Regions from separate parts of the Paraburkholderia unamae genome, predicted to be linked through region 1. Evidence: predicted binding sites of a transcription regulator. Region 1 holds the regulator's gene; the other holds the start of a gene.
The links. The regulator HrcA, encoded in region 1, represses chaperone genes, less so after heat shock. The targets are predictions, from matches to a motif close to TTAGCACTCNNNNNNNNNGAGTGCTAA.
Positions count from the first base shown of each region.

Region 2: the regulator HrcA is predicted to act here: its motif matches at 2,834-2,860, upstream of rpoH (RNA polymerase sigma factor RpoH).

Region 1 is NZ_QEOB01000001.1:873,060-880,249, forward strand. It holds gene C7402_RS03840 (NAD kinase) at 1-496, opposite strand, end outside; gene hrcA (heat-inducible transcriptional repressor HrcA) at 742-1,761, shown strand; gene hemH (ferrochelatase) at 1,963-3,030, shown strand; gene C7402_RS03855 (RNA-binding S4 domain-containing protein) at 3,066-3,473, shown strand; gene grpE (nucleotide exchange factor GrpE) at 4,012-4,596, shown strand; gene dnaK (molecular chaperone DnaK) at 4,834-6,792, shown strand; gene dnaJ (molecular chaperone DnaJ) at 7,074-7,190, shown strand, end outside.
Region 2 is NZ_QEOB01000001.1:600,400-607,589, reverse strand. It holds gene leuA (2-isopropylmalate synthase) at 198-1,844, shown strand; gene C7402_RS02730 (nuclear transport factor 2 family protein) at 1,972-2,355, opposite strand; gene rpoH (RNA polymerase sigma factor RpoH) at 2,916-3,851, shown strand; gene cydP (cytochrome oxidase putative small subunit CydP) at 4,077-4,388, shown strand; gene C7402_RS02715 (cytochrome ubiquinol oxidase subunit I) at 4,375-5,967, shown strand; gene cydB (cytochrome d ubiquinol oxidase subunit II) at 5,989-7,125, shown strand.

The DNA of each region.
Region 1 (7,190 bases):
CCGCCATGCCGGAAAAGCCGCTGCGGTTCACGACCACGTCATTGAAGGCGAGCGCGTGATAGATCGGGTCGCCGTCGCGCGTGATGCGCGATTCGAGCAGCGAGCGCTCCTCGCGCTCGAACGAGCCCGCGAGCAGTTGCGGCACGACCTCCTGCATTTCGGAAAACGCGATGTCGGTGATGAAGCCGAGACGCCCGTGGTTGATGCCGATGAGCGGCGTGCGGTAGGGCGCGAGCTGGCGGCCGATGCCGAGCATCGTGCCGTCGCCGCCGAGCACCACGGCTACGTCCGCGCGCGCGCCGATCTCTGCGGGCTGAAGCGCGGGATAGCCCTGCGCGCCGATTTCCTCCGCGGTCTGCGCTTCGAACACGACCTCGAAGCCGCGCTTCGCAATGGTCTGGGCGAGCGCCGACAGCGGCTCGGCGATGCCTGGCGTATTGCTGCGCCCGACTAGCGCAACCGTCTTGAACTGGCTCTGGATCTTATGGATCTGCATGCCGGCATTACACCATAGTCAGGTCGCGAAAAGAACCTGGCGCGGGCCCCGGACGCCCCGCCGGGCCTTGCATGCCGCGCCTTCCAGCCCGAAGCCGGTGACACGGCGATGACAAAACGCGAGCGCGAGGCGCGCCGGCCGGGGGCGCGGGCAGCAAGCCGCGCGCCGTGCCGGGCGGCTTGCCCGAAGGCCGCGCCACGCGGCGTACTCGCCGTGAACCCGCCATTAGGCTAAAATTTTCAGTCATGCTAGATCCCCGCGCACAAACCCTCCTCAAAACGCTGATCGAGCGCTACATCGCCGAAGGTCAGCCGGTCGGCTCGCGCACGTTGTCGCGCTATTCCGGCCTGGAGCTGAGCCCGGCGACCATTCGCAACGTGATGTCGGACCTCGAGGAACTGGGGCTCGTGTCCAGCCCGCACACCTCGGCCGGGCGCGTGCCCACGCCGCGCGGCTACCGCCTGTTCGTCGACACCATGCTCACCGTCGAGCCAGGTTCCGAGGACGACGCGGTCACGCGCGCGGTGAAAACCACGCTGCGCCCCGGCGAGCCGCAGAAGGTGGTGGCGGCGGCGGCCAGCGTGCTGTCGAACCTCTCGCAGTTCGCGGGCGTGGTGCTCACGCCGCGGCGCAGCCACGTGTTCAAGCAGATCGAGTTCATGCGCCTGTCCGACAAGCGCATCCTGCTCATCATCGTGACGCCCGAAGGCGACGTGCAGAACCGCATCATGGCGACGCAGCGCGACTTCACGCCTTCCGAGCTGATCGAAGCCTCCAATTACATCAACGCGCATTTTGCCGGCCTTTCGTTCGACGAGGTGCGCCGCCGCTTGCGCGAGGAAATCGACGCGCTGCGCGGCGACATGACGACACTCATGCACGCGGCCGTGACCGCGAGCACCGAGGAGCCCGAAAGCGGCGACACCGTGCTCATCTCTGGCGAGCGCAACCTGCTCGAAGTGGCCGATCTTTCGTCGGACATGGCGCGCCTGCGCAAGCTGTTCGACGTGTTCGACCAGAAAACCAGCCTCCTGCAACTGCTCGACGTTTCGAGTCACGCGCAGGGCGTGCAGATTTTCATCGGCGGCGAGTCGAACCTCGTGCCGATCGAGGAAATGAGCGTGGTGACGGCGCCCTACGAGGTGAACGGCAAGATCGTGGGTACGCTCGGCGTGATCGGGCCGACCCGCATGGCCTACAACCGCGTGATTCCGATCGTGGACATCACCGCGCGCCTGCTTTCGCTCACGCTCAGCCAGAACTGAGCGCCGGGCCGGGGCCACCCCCGCCTTTCCTGAGATCGTCGCCGAAAGCCGCGTTGCGCGCCATTAGCCGAACGGCCAACGTGCGGCGAGCCCGCAAACGGCGGCGCGGCGCCACCCGGTTGGCCTGCCAGGGGCGCCCGCTATAATGCTTGTTTCATGCAACCGTTGCCGCGCGAAAAGCGTGGCGCCACTGACTCGCCTATGCGTTTCGACCTGGAGCGGCCTTCGCAGTCCGCCGCGGCGCATCGCGTCGCCGTGCTGCTCATCAATCTGGGCACGCCGGACGCGCCCACGCCGCGCGCCGTGCGCCGCTATCTCGCGCAGTTCCTCTCCGATCCGCGCGTGGTCGAGATTCCGGCGCCCATCTGGCAGATCATCCTGCGCGCGCTGATCCTGCCGCTGCGCGGCCGCTCGTCGGCGAAAAAGTACGCGGCGGTGTGGACGCCCGAGGGCTCGCCGCTGCGCGTGCACACGCAAAAGCAGACCGACGGCCTGCGCCATCTGCTACAGATCAACGACTACACGGTGCTCGTCGACTACGCGATGCGCTACGGCACGCCCGACATCCCGGCGATGCTCAACCAGCTCAAGCTGGCGGGCGCGGAACGCATCCTGCTCATGCCGATGTACCCGCAATATTCGGCGTCGACCACGGCCACGGCGTTCGACGCGGCGTTCGTCGCGCTGCGGCGCATGCGCAACCAGCCGGAAATCCGCACGGTGCGCGGCTATCACGACCATCCGGCCTATATCGCGGCGCTCGCGGCCCAGGTGCACCAGTACTGGCACGCACACGGCAAGCCCGATTTCGCCGCGGGCGATCGCCTCGTGCTGAGCTTTCACGGCGTGCCGAGCCGTACGCTCGACCTCGGCGACCCGTATCACGACCAGTGCCAGCAGACCGCCGCGCTGCTCACGCACGCGCTGGAACTGACGCCGGTGGAGTGCCGGGTCACGTTCCAGTCGCGTTTCGGGCGCGCGCAGTGGCTCCAGCCGTACACGGCGCCGACGCTGCGCGAGCTGGGCGCGGGCGGCGTGCGGCGCGCCGACGTGTTTTGCCCCGGTTTCACGGCCGACTGCCTCGAAACCATCGAGGAAATCGGCATGGAGGTGCGCGACGAATTCCTGCATGGCGGCGGCAAGGAATTCCACCGCATTCCGTGCCTGAACGCCTCGCCCGCATGGATTTCGGCGCTGGGCGAGATCGTTGCGCAGCACTTGCAGGGCTGGCCCGTGCAGGCCGCGGCGAGCGCCGGCGCGGTGGCCTGAGTGGTCACCTCGGCGGCTCATCCGGAAAGCATCTGATGAACTACAAGATCTCGACTGAACCTGGCGCGCGGTTGCGCATCGACAAGTGGCTCTGGGCGGCGCGCTTCTTCAAGACGCGCTCGCTCGCCTCGGACGCCGTGAACAAGGGCCACGTGCGCATTCGCGGCGACGCCGTGAAGGCGTCGAAGGACGTGCGCGTGGGCGACCTCGTGGAATTCGAGATCGATCACGTGGTGTGGGAAGTGGAAGTGCTGGGCATTTGCGACGTGCGCGGCCCCGCCAGCGTCGCGCAAACGCTTTATGCGGAAACCGCGGCCGGGCGCGAGCGGCGCACGGCCGAACAGGAGCGGCGGCGGCTCTTTCGGGAGCCGGCCGCCGTGTTGCAGGGCAGGCCGACCAAGCGCGACCGCCGCACTATCGACAAACTTTCGCGTGAGGGTTGAACAGCGCTTCCATCGTGGCGTGCACGCCACCGTACTCCGTCGTGTTTTCGTTCACGGCGCCTGACATGCAGATGGTCGTGGTTCCGGCGATGAGTACCAGCGCGACCACCGATATGGCAAAGGTCAGTTTCACGGTACTCCCCCTTGGGATTGCTGCAAAACGGCCAGTTTCGAGGCCCGGTTAGCGAGTTTGTTGGCTAAAAATTTGCTAATCCCAGGCCCATTCGGTACGGTGCCGCACTCAGGGTAAACACGTCATGAGCAGCACCTGTTCCTGAGTGTAGGTCAGGGTTGGCCCGTACTCAATTTCATTTTTGCGGCACTGCGGTAATGGTTGTAACGGGCAGTTTCGGCGTCTTGATCCCTGTATAAAAAAACGCCGGAAGGCCTTGAAACAAGCGATCCGGCACCCACGTGCTGTCCCGATGTATGAAGCATCTGTCGCGCTGGCGCAACAGCCGGCGGCGCGGCGGAAAGGGCGGCGGCAACGCGCCCGATGCTTTGTTCCCTTTTTTACTATTCAACGACGTTCAGCGACATGGAAAACACGCAAGAGAACCCGACGAGCCAGAACCCCACGCCCGCGGACGAGGCGTCGCAAGCCCAGGCGCAGGCCGGCCAGCCACAGGCGGCCGAAGCTGCCGAGCAGGCAACGCAAGGCGGCGTGGACCAGAACGCTGCCGCGCTGGCGGAAGCCCAGGCGAAGATCGCCGAATTGCAGGACGCCTTCGTCCGCGCCAAGGCCGAGACGGAAAACGTCCGCCGCCGCGCGCAGGAAGACGTCACCAAGGCGCACAAGTTCGCCATCGAAAGCTTCGCCGAGCATCTGCTGCCGGTGATGGACAGCCTCGAAGCCGCGCTCGCGCACAACTCCGACGACCTGGCCAAGGTCAACGAAGGCGTCGAGCTCACGCTCAGGCAACTCACCGGCGCGCTCGAGAAGGGCAAGGTCCTCGCGATCAACCCGGTGGGCGAGAAGTTCGACCCGCACCGTCACCAGGCCATTTCGATGGTGCCGTCCGAGCAGGAAGCCAACACCGTCGTCAACGTGCTGCAAAAGGGCTATGTGATCGCCGACCGCGTGCTGCGTCCGGCGCTCGTGACCGTTTCGGCACCGAAGTAAGCGGAAAGAAAGGCAATCGGCGGCCTGGGCGACAAAACGGGGCGCCGATTGAAAAAAATGATGGAACGCATAGCCTGAACCCCTTGAAAACGCCGTCTCGGCACTTATTTGGGCAGCAGTTCCGAATTTTTGTGGACGCTAGCCGCGCTAAACGAAGCACGCGGCGTTGAGCGTGAAGTTTTAAAGCAGCGCGAAAGCGGCGTCCGCACAGCGATCAAAATTGGAGATTTGAGAAAAATGGGCAAAATCATTGGTATTGACCTCGGCACCACCAACTCGTGCGTGGCGCTGATGGAAGGCAATCAGGTCAAGGTGATCGAGAATTCCGAAGGCGCCCGTACGACGCCGTCGATCATCGCCTACATGGACGACAACGAAGTGCTGGTCGGCGCGCCGGCCAAGCGCCAGTCGGTCACCAACCCGAAGAACACGCTGTACGCGGTCAAGCGCCTGATCGGCCGCCGCTTCGACGAGAAGGAAGTGCAGAAGGACATCGGCCTGATGCCCTACAAGATCGTCAAGCACGACAACGGCGACGCCTGGGTCGAAGCGCATGGCTCGAAGCTCGCGCCGTCGCAGGTGTCGGCCGAAGTGCTGCGCAAGATGAAGAAGACCGCTGAAGACTACCTCGGCGAGCCGGTCACCGAAGCCGTGATCACGGTTCCCGCGTACTTCAACGACAGCCAGCGTCAGGCTACCAAGGACGCTGGCCGCATCGCCGGTCTGGAAGTCAAGCGCATCATCAACGAGCCGACGGCAGCCGCGCTCGCCTTCGGTCTGGACAAGGCCGAAAAGGGCGACCGCAAGATCGCCGTGTTCGACCTGGGCGGCGGCACGTTCGACATCTCGATCATCGAAATCGCGGACGTTGACGGCGAAATGCAGTTCGAAGTGCTCTCGACCAACGGCGACACGTTCCTCGGCGGCGAAGACTTCGACCAGCGCATCATCGATTACATCATCGGCGAGTTCAAGAAGGAGCAGGGCGTCGACCTCTCGAAGGACGTGCTCGCGCTGCAACGCCTGAAGGAAGCCGCTGAAAAGGCCAAGATCGAACTCTCGTCGGGCCAGCAGACCGAAATCAACCTGCCGTACATCACGGCGGACGCATCGGGTCCGAAGCACTTGAACCTGAAGATCACGCGCGCCAAGCTGGAAGCGCTGGTCGAAGAACTGATCGAGCGCACCATCGAGCCGTGCCGCGTGGCGATCAAGGACGCAGGCGTGAAGGTCAGCGACATCGACGACGTGATTCTCGTCGGCGGCCAGACGCGCATGCCGAAGGTGCAGGAGAAGGTCAAGGAGTTCTTCGGCAAGGACCCGCGTCGTGACGTGAACCCGGACGAAGCCGTGGCCGTTGGCGCCGCGATTCAAGGTCAGGTTCTGTCGGGCGACCGTAAGGACGTGCTGCTCCTCGACGTCACCCCGCTCTCGCTCGGTATCGAGACGCTCGGCGGCGTGATGACGAAGATGATCAACAAGAACACCACGATCCCGACCAAGCACGCACAGGTCTACTCGACGGCGGACGACAGCCAGTCGGCCGTGACGATCAAGGTGTTCCAGGGCGAACGCGAAATGGCGGCGGGCAACAAGCTGCTGGGCGAGTTCAACCTCGAAGGCATTCCGCCCGCACCGCGCGGCGTGCCGCAGATCGAAGTGAGCTTCGACATCGACGCGAACGGCATTCTGCACGTCGGCGCGAAGGACAAGGCGACCGGCAAGGAAAACCGCATCACGATCAAGGCGAACTCGGGTCTTTCGGAAGCCGAAATCGAGAAGATGGTGAAGGACGCCGAAGCGAACGCGGAAGAAGATCACCGTCTGCGTGAGCTGGCCGACGCGCGCAACCAGGGCGACGCGCTGGTTCACAGCACGAAGAAGGCCGTGGCCGAGTACGGCGACAAGATCGAAGCCAGCGAGAAGGAAGCGATCGAAACCGCGCTGAAGGACCTCGAAGAAACGCTGAAGAACGCGTCGGCCGACAAGGCGACGATCGAGGCGAAGGTCGAGACGCTGTCCACCGCTTCGCAGAAGCTCGGCGAAAAGATGTACGCCGACATGCAAGCGCAGCAAGCCGGGGCGGCAGGTGCAGCCGGTGCGGGCGCCGCAGGTGCGGGCGCGGCCGAGCAGGGCGCGCAGAACAACGCGGACGACGTGGTCGACGCCGAGTTCAAGGAAGTCAAGAAGGACTAAGTCGGTTCGTGGCGGTCATGACCGTTTCGCCTGATCGGCGGGCGGTCGTGACGTTACGAAAGCGGCCGCATCGGTTACGATGCGTGTCAGCTTTGAAGCGCCTGGCGAGCCGTTCGGCTCTCCGGGCACATTTGTTTTATGGAGGCCGTTCTCTTTCAGGGGCCGCCGCGGCGTGAAAACGCCCGTGCGGATGTTCGAAGGAACGGCAAACGGGTCACGAGATCCAGCATTCAAGAGGAGCCGGCGTGGGCCGCGAAGCACACGGCCGGCGTTGAACCGATATGGCGAAACGGGATTACTACGAGGTTCTGGGCGTCGCGAAGAACGCGAGCGACGACGAAATCAAGAAGGCGTATCGCAAGCTGGCGATGAAGTATCACCCCGACCGCAATCCGGAC
Region 2 (7,190 bases), 270 kb from region 1:
CAAAATGCACGTTGCATGGGCATCGTTCACGTCCAGTTTCGCCGCGCCGGCTACCGCCGTCACCGTGGCCGTCTTCTTCGCGTCCGAGGTTGCCGCCCGTACGCGTGAAGTTTCGCGCATCGTGCTCCGTCGTCAGCCCGCCAGCCGCCCGCTGCCGACCGCCATCGCAAACGACATCATGAAGAACGAGGCTCGTCATGTTGCGTAATCCCGCCGAGAAGTACCGCCCCTTTCCCGCCATCCGCTTGAACGGCCGCAAATGGCCAACGCGTACCGTCGGACGCGCGCCGATCTGGATGAGCACCGACCTGCGCGACGGCAACCAGTCGCTCATCGAACCCATGAGCATCGAGCAGAAGACCGAGTTCTTCGAGATGCTCGTGGCGATCGGCTTCAAGGAAATCGAAGTCGGCTTTCCGTCCGCTTCGCAGACCGACTTCGATTTCGTGCGCAAGCTGATCGACGAAAAGCGCATTCCGGAAGACGTGACGATCGAAGTGCTCGTGCAGTCGCGCGAAGAGTTGATTGCGCGCACCTTCGAGGCGCTCCAGGGCGTGCCGCGCGCGATCGTCCACCTCTACAACGCGATCTGCCCGTCGTTCCGCAAGATCGTGTTCGGGCAGTCGAAGGATGAGGTCAAGGCGCTCGCGGTCGAAGGCACGCGCATCATCCGTGAACATGCCGATAAAAATCCGCAAACGCACTGGATTTACCAGTATTCCCCCGAAACCTTCAGCATGACCGAGCTGACCTTCGCGCGCGAAGTCTGCGATGCGGTGGCCCAGACGTGGCGCCCGACGCGCGATCACAAGATGATCGTGAATCTCCCGGCGACCGTCGAAGCGGCAATGCCGAACGTCTACGCCGACCAGATCGAGTGGATGGACCGCAATCTCGCCTACCGCGACAGCATCGTCCTCTCGGTGCACCCGCACAATGACCGCGGCACGGCGGTCGCCGCCGCCGAAATGGCGCTGCTCGCGGGCGCGGACCGTATCGAAGGCTGCCTGTTCGGCAATGGCGAGCGCACCGGCAACGTGGACCTCGTCACGCTCGCGATGAACCTCTACACCCAGGGCATCGATCCGGGCCTCGACTTCTCCGACATCGACGCCGTGCGCCGCGTGGTCGAGCGCTGCAACCAGTTGCCCGTGCATCCGCGTCATCCGTACGCGGGCGACCTCGTGTTCACGGCGTTCTCGGGCTCGCACCAGGACGCGATCCGCAAGGGCCTCGCGCAGCAGCAGCCCGACGCGATCTGGGAAGTGCCCTATCTTCCGATCGATCCCGCCGATCTCGGCCGCAGCTATGACGCCGTGATCCGCGTGAACAGCCAGTCGGGCAAGGGCGGCGCGACATATCTGCTCGAGCGCGGCATGGGCTTCACGCCGCCGCGCCGCGTGCAGATCGAGTTCAGCCACGCCGTGCAGACGGTGGCCGATACGTCGGGCGAGGAAATCACGGGCGATTCGATTTGCGCGCTTTTCGCGCGTGAGTACTTCGAAACACAAGGACCGGCGGCGCATATCGGCGCGGGCCGCGTGCGCTGGGAAGGCCGCGACGTGGCCGTGCCGGCGGCGGCGAGCGTGGACGAAGCCCACGCCGGGGCCGTTGCCGCGGCGATTGCCCAGGTGGCCGGTGAAAGCATCGAAATCACGTCGTTCGAGACCGCGCGCACAGCACAGGGCGGCACCGTCGTGTTCGTCGGGACGCGCGTGGGCGGCCAGTCAGTGCGCCACGGCGTGGGCGTGGCCGACGACGCAGCCCATGCAAGCATCGCCGCTATCGTGAGCGCGGTGAATCGCGCGGCCTGGCCACAGGTAGATCGACGCGCGGCGGCCTGAGGCAGCCGGAGAAAGTTTGCAGTTCAGCAGGACAGATGCAGCGCCGTTGAGCGCTGGCGGCAAAACGGGCCGCCGGCGTGCGCCTGAAACGCCTAACCGGCGCTTCAGCGAGTGGACTGACCGGTCATCACTCGATCGCGCAACGTGTCGCTTGCCACGCGAGCAGACGCCAGTGACCACCCTCTTGCGTCTGGATCGCCGTGTAGGCAATCGGAAAGAGCAGTGCGCCGTTGTTCGCTTCCATCTCGATCAGCACGCGCCCGGAGATCACACAGGCTTCGTTGCCCACGGGCAGCACGTCCTGCGACTGGATCTCGATTTGCCGGTAGCGTCGGCGGCCCGCCGTGATCGCGTCGATGAACTGTTGCTTGGTCTCGCGTTTGCCGTTCGTATGGATGAACGTCGCGTTATCGGCGAGCAACTGGTCCAGCGACGTGCCGTCGCCGTCCACCATCGCGCGAAAGCGCTCGCGCTCCAGACCGCGAATCGCATCGATTACTTTTGCCGCCATCGCTCGAGCCCCTTGCGCGCCGGTCCGCGCGCTCCACGCAGACCCACGCCGAAGATTTTCTGCATGCGCCTGGCTGAAATTTATACCAGGATTTGACGCGTGGATACTTGCGATCAAAAGTGACATCCCCATATGTGAGGCGTACGCCACCCGCCGAACCGGCCCACCCTTGCCGGCCGCGCTCCATTGTCGCAGCGCAGCACTTTCGGCTTTGTCCGATGTCTATTAGTCAGATTCCGTGGCAAAGTCCGGGCGCAACGCCGCCCACCAAGGTCGTTGATTCCAACCCTTATTTCTCCGCGCGCTCGCGCCGGACTGCTGTCCCGATCTAGAGTGTTCCTTCGGCCCGCCCCATGCGCGGACCCGCGCCGGGCCGCAAGCCCCGTCCCACTTGCCCGCCGCGATTTTGGTGTAATCTATCGATACAACCATTTCGATAGGAATCAAGGAACCTTGAAGCCCCTACAGACTCCAAGTATTAGCACTCGGTGATTCAGAGTGCTAACATCCACCGTGGAGTCGCAGTCTGACTTTTGCAAGATTCCTAAGGAGTTCGCTACGTGAGCAACGCAATGACCATGACCCTTCCGAATACGCTGAGCCCGTCGTCGGCCAAGGCCGGGGGTTCACTGGCGCTCGCGAACGCTTCCCTGCTGCCCGGTCAGTTGGGCAACATCGACGCCTACATCCAGGCCGTGAACCGGATCCCGATGTTGACGCCGCAAGAAGAGCGCCAGTTCGCGACTGAGTTTCGCGAGCAAAACAACCTCGAGGGCGCGCGCCGTCTGGTGCTGTCGCACCTGCGCCTCGTGGTGTCGATCGCGCGCAATTACCTCGGCTACGGCTTGCCGCATGCCGATCTGATCCAGGAAGGCAACATCGGCCTGATGAAGGCTGTGAAGCGCTTCGACCCCGAGCAGAACGTGCGCCTCGTGTCGTACGCGATGCACTGGATCAAGGCTGAAATTCACGAGTACATCCTGCGCAACTGGCGCATGGTGAAGGTCGCCACGACCAAGGCGCAGCGCAAGTTGTTCTTCAACCTGCGCAGCCACAAGCAGGGCCTGCAATCGTTCACGCCGGAGGAGATCGACGGCCTCGCGCAGGAACTGAACGTGAAGCGCGAAGAAGTCGTGGAGATGGAAACGCGTCTCTCGGGCGCCGACATCGCGCTCGAAGGCCAGACGGAAGACGGCGAGGAGTCGTACGCCCCGATCGCCTGGCTCGCCGACTCGCATAGCGAGCCGAGCGCCGTGCTGGCCGCCCGTTCGCGCGACCGCCTTCAGTCCGACGGCATCGCGAGCGCGCTGGAAGCGCTCGACGCACGCAGCCGCCGCATCATCGAGGCGCGCTGGCTGAACGTCGCCGACGACGGCTCGGGCGGTTCGACCCTGCACGAGCTGGCCGACGAGTTCGGCGTGTCGGCCGAGCGCATTCGCCAGATCGAGGCGAGCGCCATGAAGAAGATGCGCACCGCGCTTGCCGACTACGCGTAAGCGTCAGCCCGGAAGCCGTACCGAAAGCCCCGTTCCCGCGAACGGGGCTTTTTCTTTTGCACGCTCCTGCACACTGCTTACGCCCCTGCGCGCCCTCGCGCCCGTCAGCCCGCTGCACACCTTCGCACCGGCCGCGCTGATTCCACCCTAAGATGATTTCGAGGTGATGAGCCCCAGGCCGCGCGGCGGTCTGGCCTGACAACGCGCTCAAGGGCAACCGTCGTCATGATCTCTGCATCCGGTCAACGCCCCCGCGCGGCGCTCCCGCTGCGCGCGCGGATCGTCCAGTGGACCCGCGGCCCCACGTTCGCGCGCGACATCGTCCTCGTCCTCGCCATCAAGCTCGTGCTGCTGCTCGCGCTCAAATACGCGTTCTTCAATCACCCGCAGGCCGAAGATATGCGCATGGCGCCTGCCGCCGTGGCGCAGGCCATTCTCTCCGTGCCCATGCCGCCCACGGCCGCGCCGCCGGCGTCGCCATCGCAACAAGGAACGCAACGAGGAAATCCGCAAGGAGAGCGCCATGCCCACGATTGAAACAGTGGATCTTTCGCGGCTTCAGTTCGCCATCACCGCGCTTTACCACTTCCTGTTCGTGCCGCTCACGCTTGGCCTGTCGTGGCTGCTCGTCATCATGGAGTCCGTCTACGTGATGACCGGCAAGGTGATCTACAAGGACATGACGCTGTTCTGGGGCAAGCTCTTCGCCATCAACTTCGCGATGGGCGTCACCACCGGCCTCACCATGGAGTTCCAGTTCGGCACCAACTGGTCCTACTACTCGCACTACGTGGGCGATATCTTCGGCGTGCCGCTCGCCGTGGAGGGGCTCGCGGCCTTCTTCCTCGAATCGACCTTCGTCGGCCTGTTCTTCTTCGGCTGGAATCGCCTGTCGAAAGGCGCGCACCTGTTCACCACGTTTCTCGTCGCGCTCGGCTCGAACCTCTCGGCGCTGTGGATTCTCATCGCCAACGGCTGGATGCAGAACCCCGTGGGCGCGGCGTTCAACTACGAGACCATGCGCATGGAGCTCACCAGCCTGTTCGAGGTGATCTTCAATCCCGTCGCACAGGTGAAGTTCGTGCACACGGTTTCGGCCGGCTACGTGACGGCCTCGATGTTCGTGCTCGGCATCTCGTCGTGGTACCTGCTGCGCCGCCGCGACGTGGAGTTCGCGCTGCGCTCGTTCGCCATCGCCGCGGGCTTTGGCCTCGCCTCCACGCTATGCGTGCTGATCCTCGGCGACGAATCGGGCTACACCGACGGCGAGGTGCAGCAGGTCAAGCTCGCCGCCATCGAGGCCGAATGGGACACCGCGCCCGCGCCCGCGCCCTTCACGCTGTTCGGCCTGCCCAACCAGAAAGAGGAACGCACCGACTACGCGATCCGCATTCCCTGGCTCATGGGCATCATCGCCACGCGCTCGATCGACACGCCCGTCATCGGCCTGAAGGACCTGATGGGCCGCGCCGAAGTGCGCATCCGCAACGGCATGCTGGCCTACGCCGCGCTGCAAAAGATGAAAGAAGGCACCGACGACACCCAGACGCGCGACGTGTTCGAAGCGCACAAGGCCGACCTCGGCTACGGGCTGCTCTTGAAGCGGTTCACGCCGAACGTGGTCGACGCGACTTCCGCGCAGGTCAGGGCCGCGTCGCGAACGGCGATCCCGCCGGTTGCGCCCGTGTTCTGGTCGTTTCGCGTGATGGTGGGCCTCGGCCTTCTCTTTCTCGTGACCTTCGTGCTCGCCTTCGGGTTCTGCGCGCAGCGCTCGCTGCTCAAGGACAACCGCCGCTGGTTCCTGCGCTGGGCCCTGGTGGCGATTCCGCTGCCCTGGCTCGCCGCCGAGTTCGGCTGGGTCGTCGCGGAACTGGGCCGCCAGCCGTGGACCATCGCCGAAGTGCTGCCCACGCGCCTTTCGGCGTCGAGCCTTGCGCCCGGCGACGTGATCCTGAGCATCGCGGGCTTCGTGATCTTCTACACGCTGCTCTTCATCATCGAGATCACGCTGATGTTCAAGTACGCGCGCCTCGGCCCTTCGTCGCTGCACACGGGACGCTACTTCCACGAGCAGGCTCCGGCCGCGGCGGTGACACGCGGCGGCAGCGTCGCTTGAGCGCCATAGAGGACTCACGCCATGGACTATGCAACTCTCAAGCTGATCTGGTGGGCGCTGATCGGCGTGCTGCTGATCGGCTTCGCGCTCACCGACGGCTTCGACATGGGCGCGGCGGTGCTGCTGCCCTTCATCGGCAAGACCGATGAGGAACGCCGAATCGTCATCAACACGGTTGGCGCGACGTGGGAAGGCAACCAGGTCTGGTTCATCACGGCGGGCGGAGCCATGTTCGCCGCCTGGCCGCTCGCCTACGCGGCCTCGTTCTCCGGCTTCTACTTCGCGATGCTGCTCGTGCTCTTCTCACTGTTCTTCCGGCCCGTGGGCTTCGACTACCGGGGCAAGCGCGTGGACGTGAGATGGCGCCAGGGCTGGGACTGCGGCCTCTTCATCGGCGGCTTCGTGCCGGCGCTCGTGTTCGGCGTGGCGTTCGGCAACCTGCTGCAAGGCGTGCCATTCGTCTACGACACGGATCTGCGCGTGACGTATCACGGCAGCTTCTTCGGACTCCTCAATCCCTTCGCACTGATCTGCGGACTCGTGAGCCTTTGCATGCTCACCGCGCACGGCGCGGCGTTCGTGAAGATGAAGTCCGACGGCGTCGTCGCCATGCGCGCCGCGAAGGCGATCCGGATCTTCTCGGGCCTGACCGTTGTCCTGTTCGTCGTGGCGGGCGCGCTCGTGGCGACGCTCATCAGCGGCTATACGATCACTTCGCCCGCGCCATTCGACGGCGTGGCCAATCCGCTGCTGAAGACCGTCGAAGCGGGACCGGGCCTCTGGCTTTCGAACTACGGGCTCTATCCGTTGACGGCGCTCGCGCCGATCGCGGGCCTGCTTGGCGGCGCGCTCGCATTTGGGCTCGCGCTCTCGCGCTTCGAGCGGCTCACGTTCGTGTGCACATCGCTCCAGATCGTCGGCGTGATCCTCACGGCGGGCTTCTCAATGTTCCCGTTCATCATGCCCTCGTCGCTCGACCCGCGTTCGAGCCTCACGGTCTGGGACGCGACTTCGAGCCAGACCACACTCGAAATCATGCTCGTGGCCGTCATCATCTTCCTGCCGATCGTGCTCGGCTACACCGCCTGGGTCTATCGCGTGATGCGCGGCAAAATCACCGCCAGCACGATCAAGGAGAATGAGCACACGCTTTATTGAGGCGTACGACGCGTTTTTAGCGGCCCCAAAAGCAAAAACGCCGTGGCGCTACACCACGGCGTTTT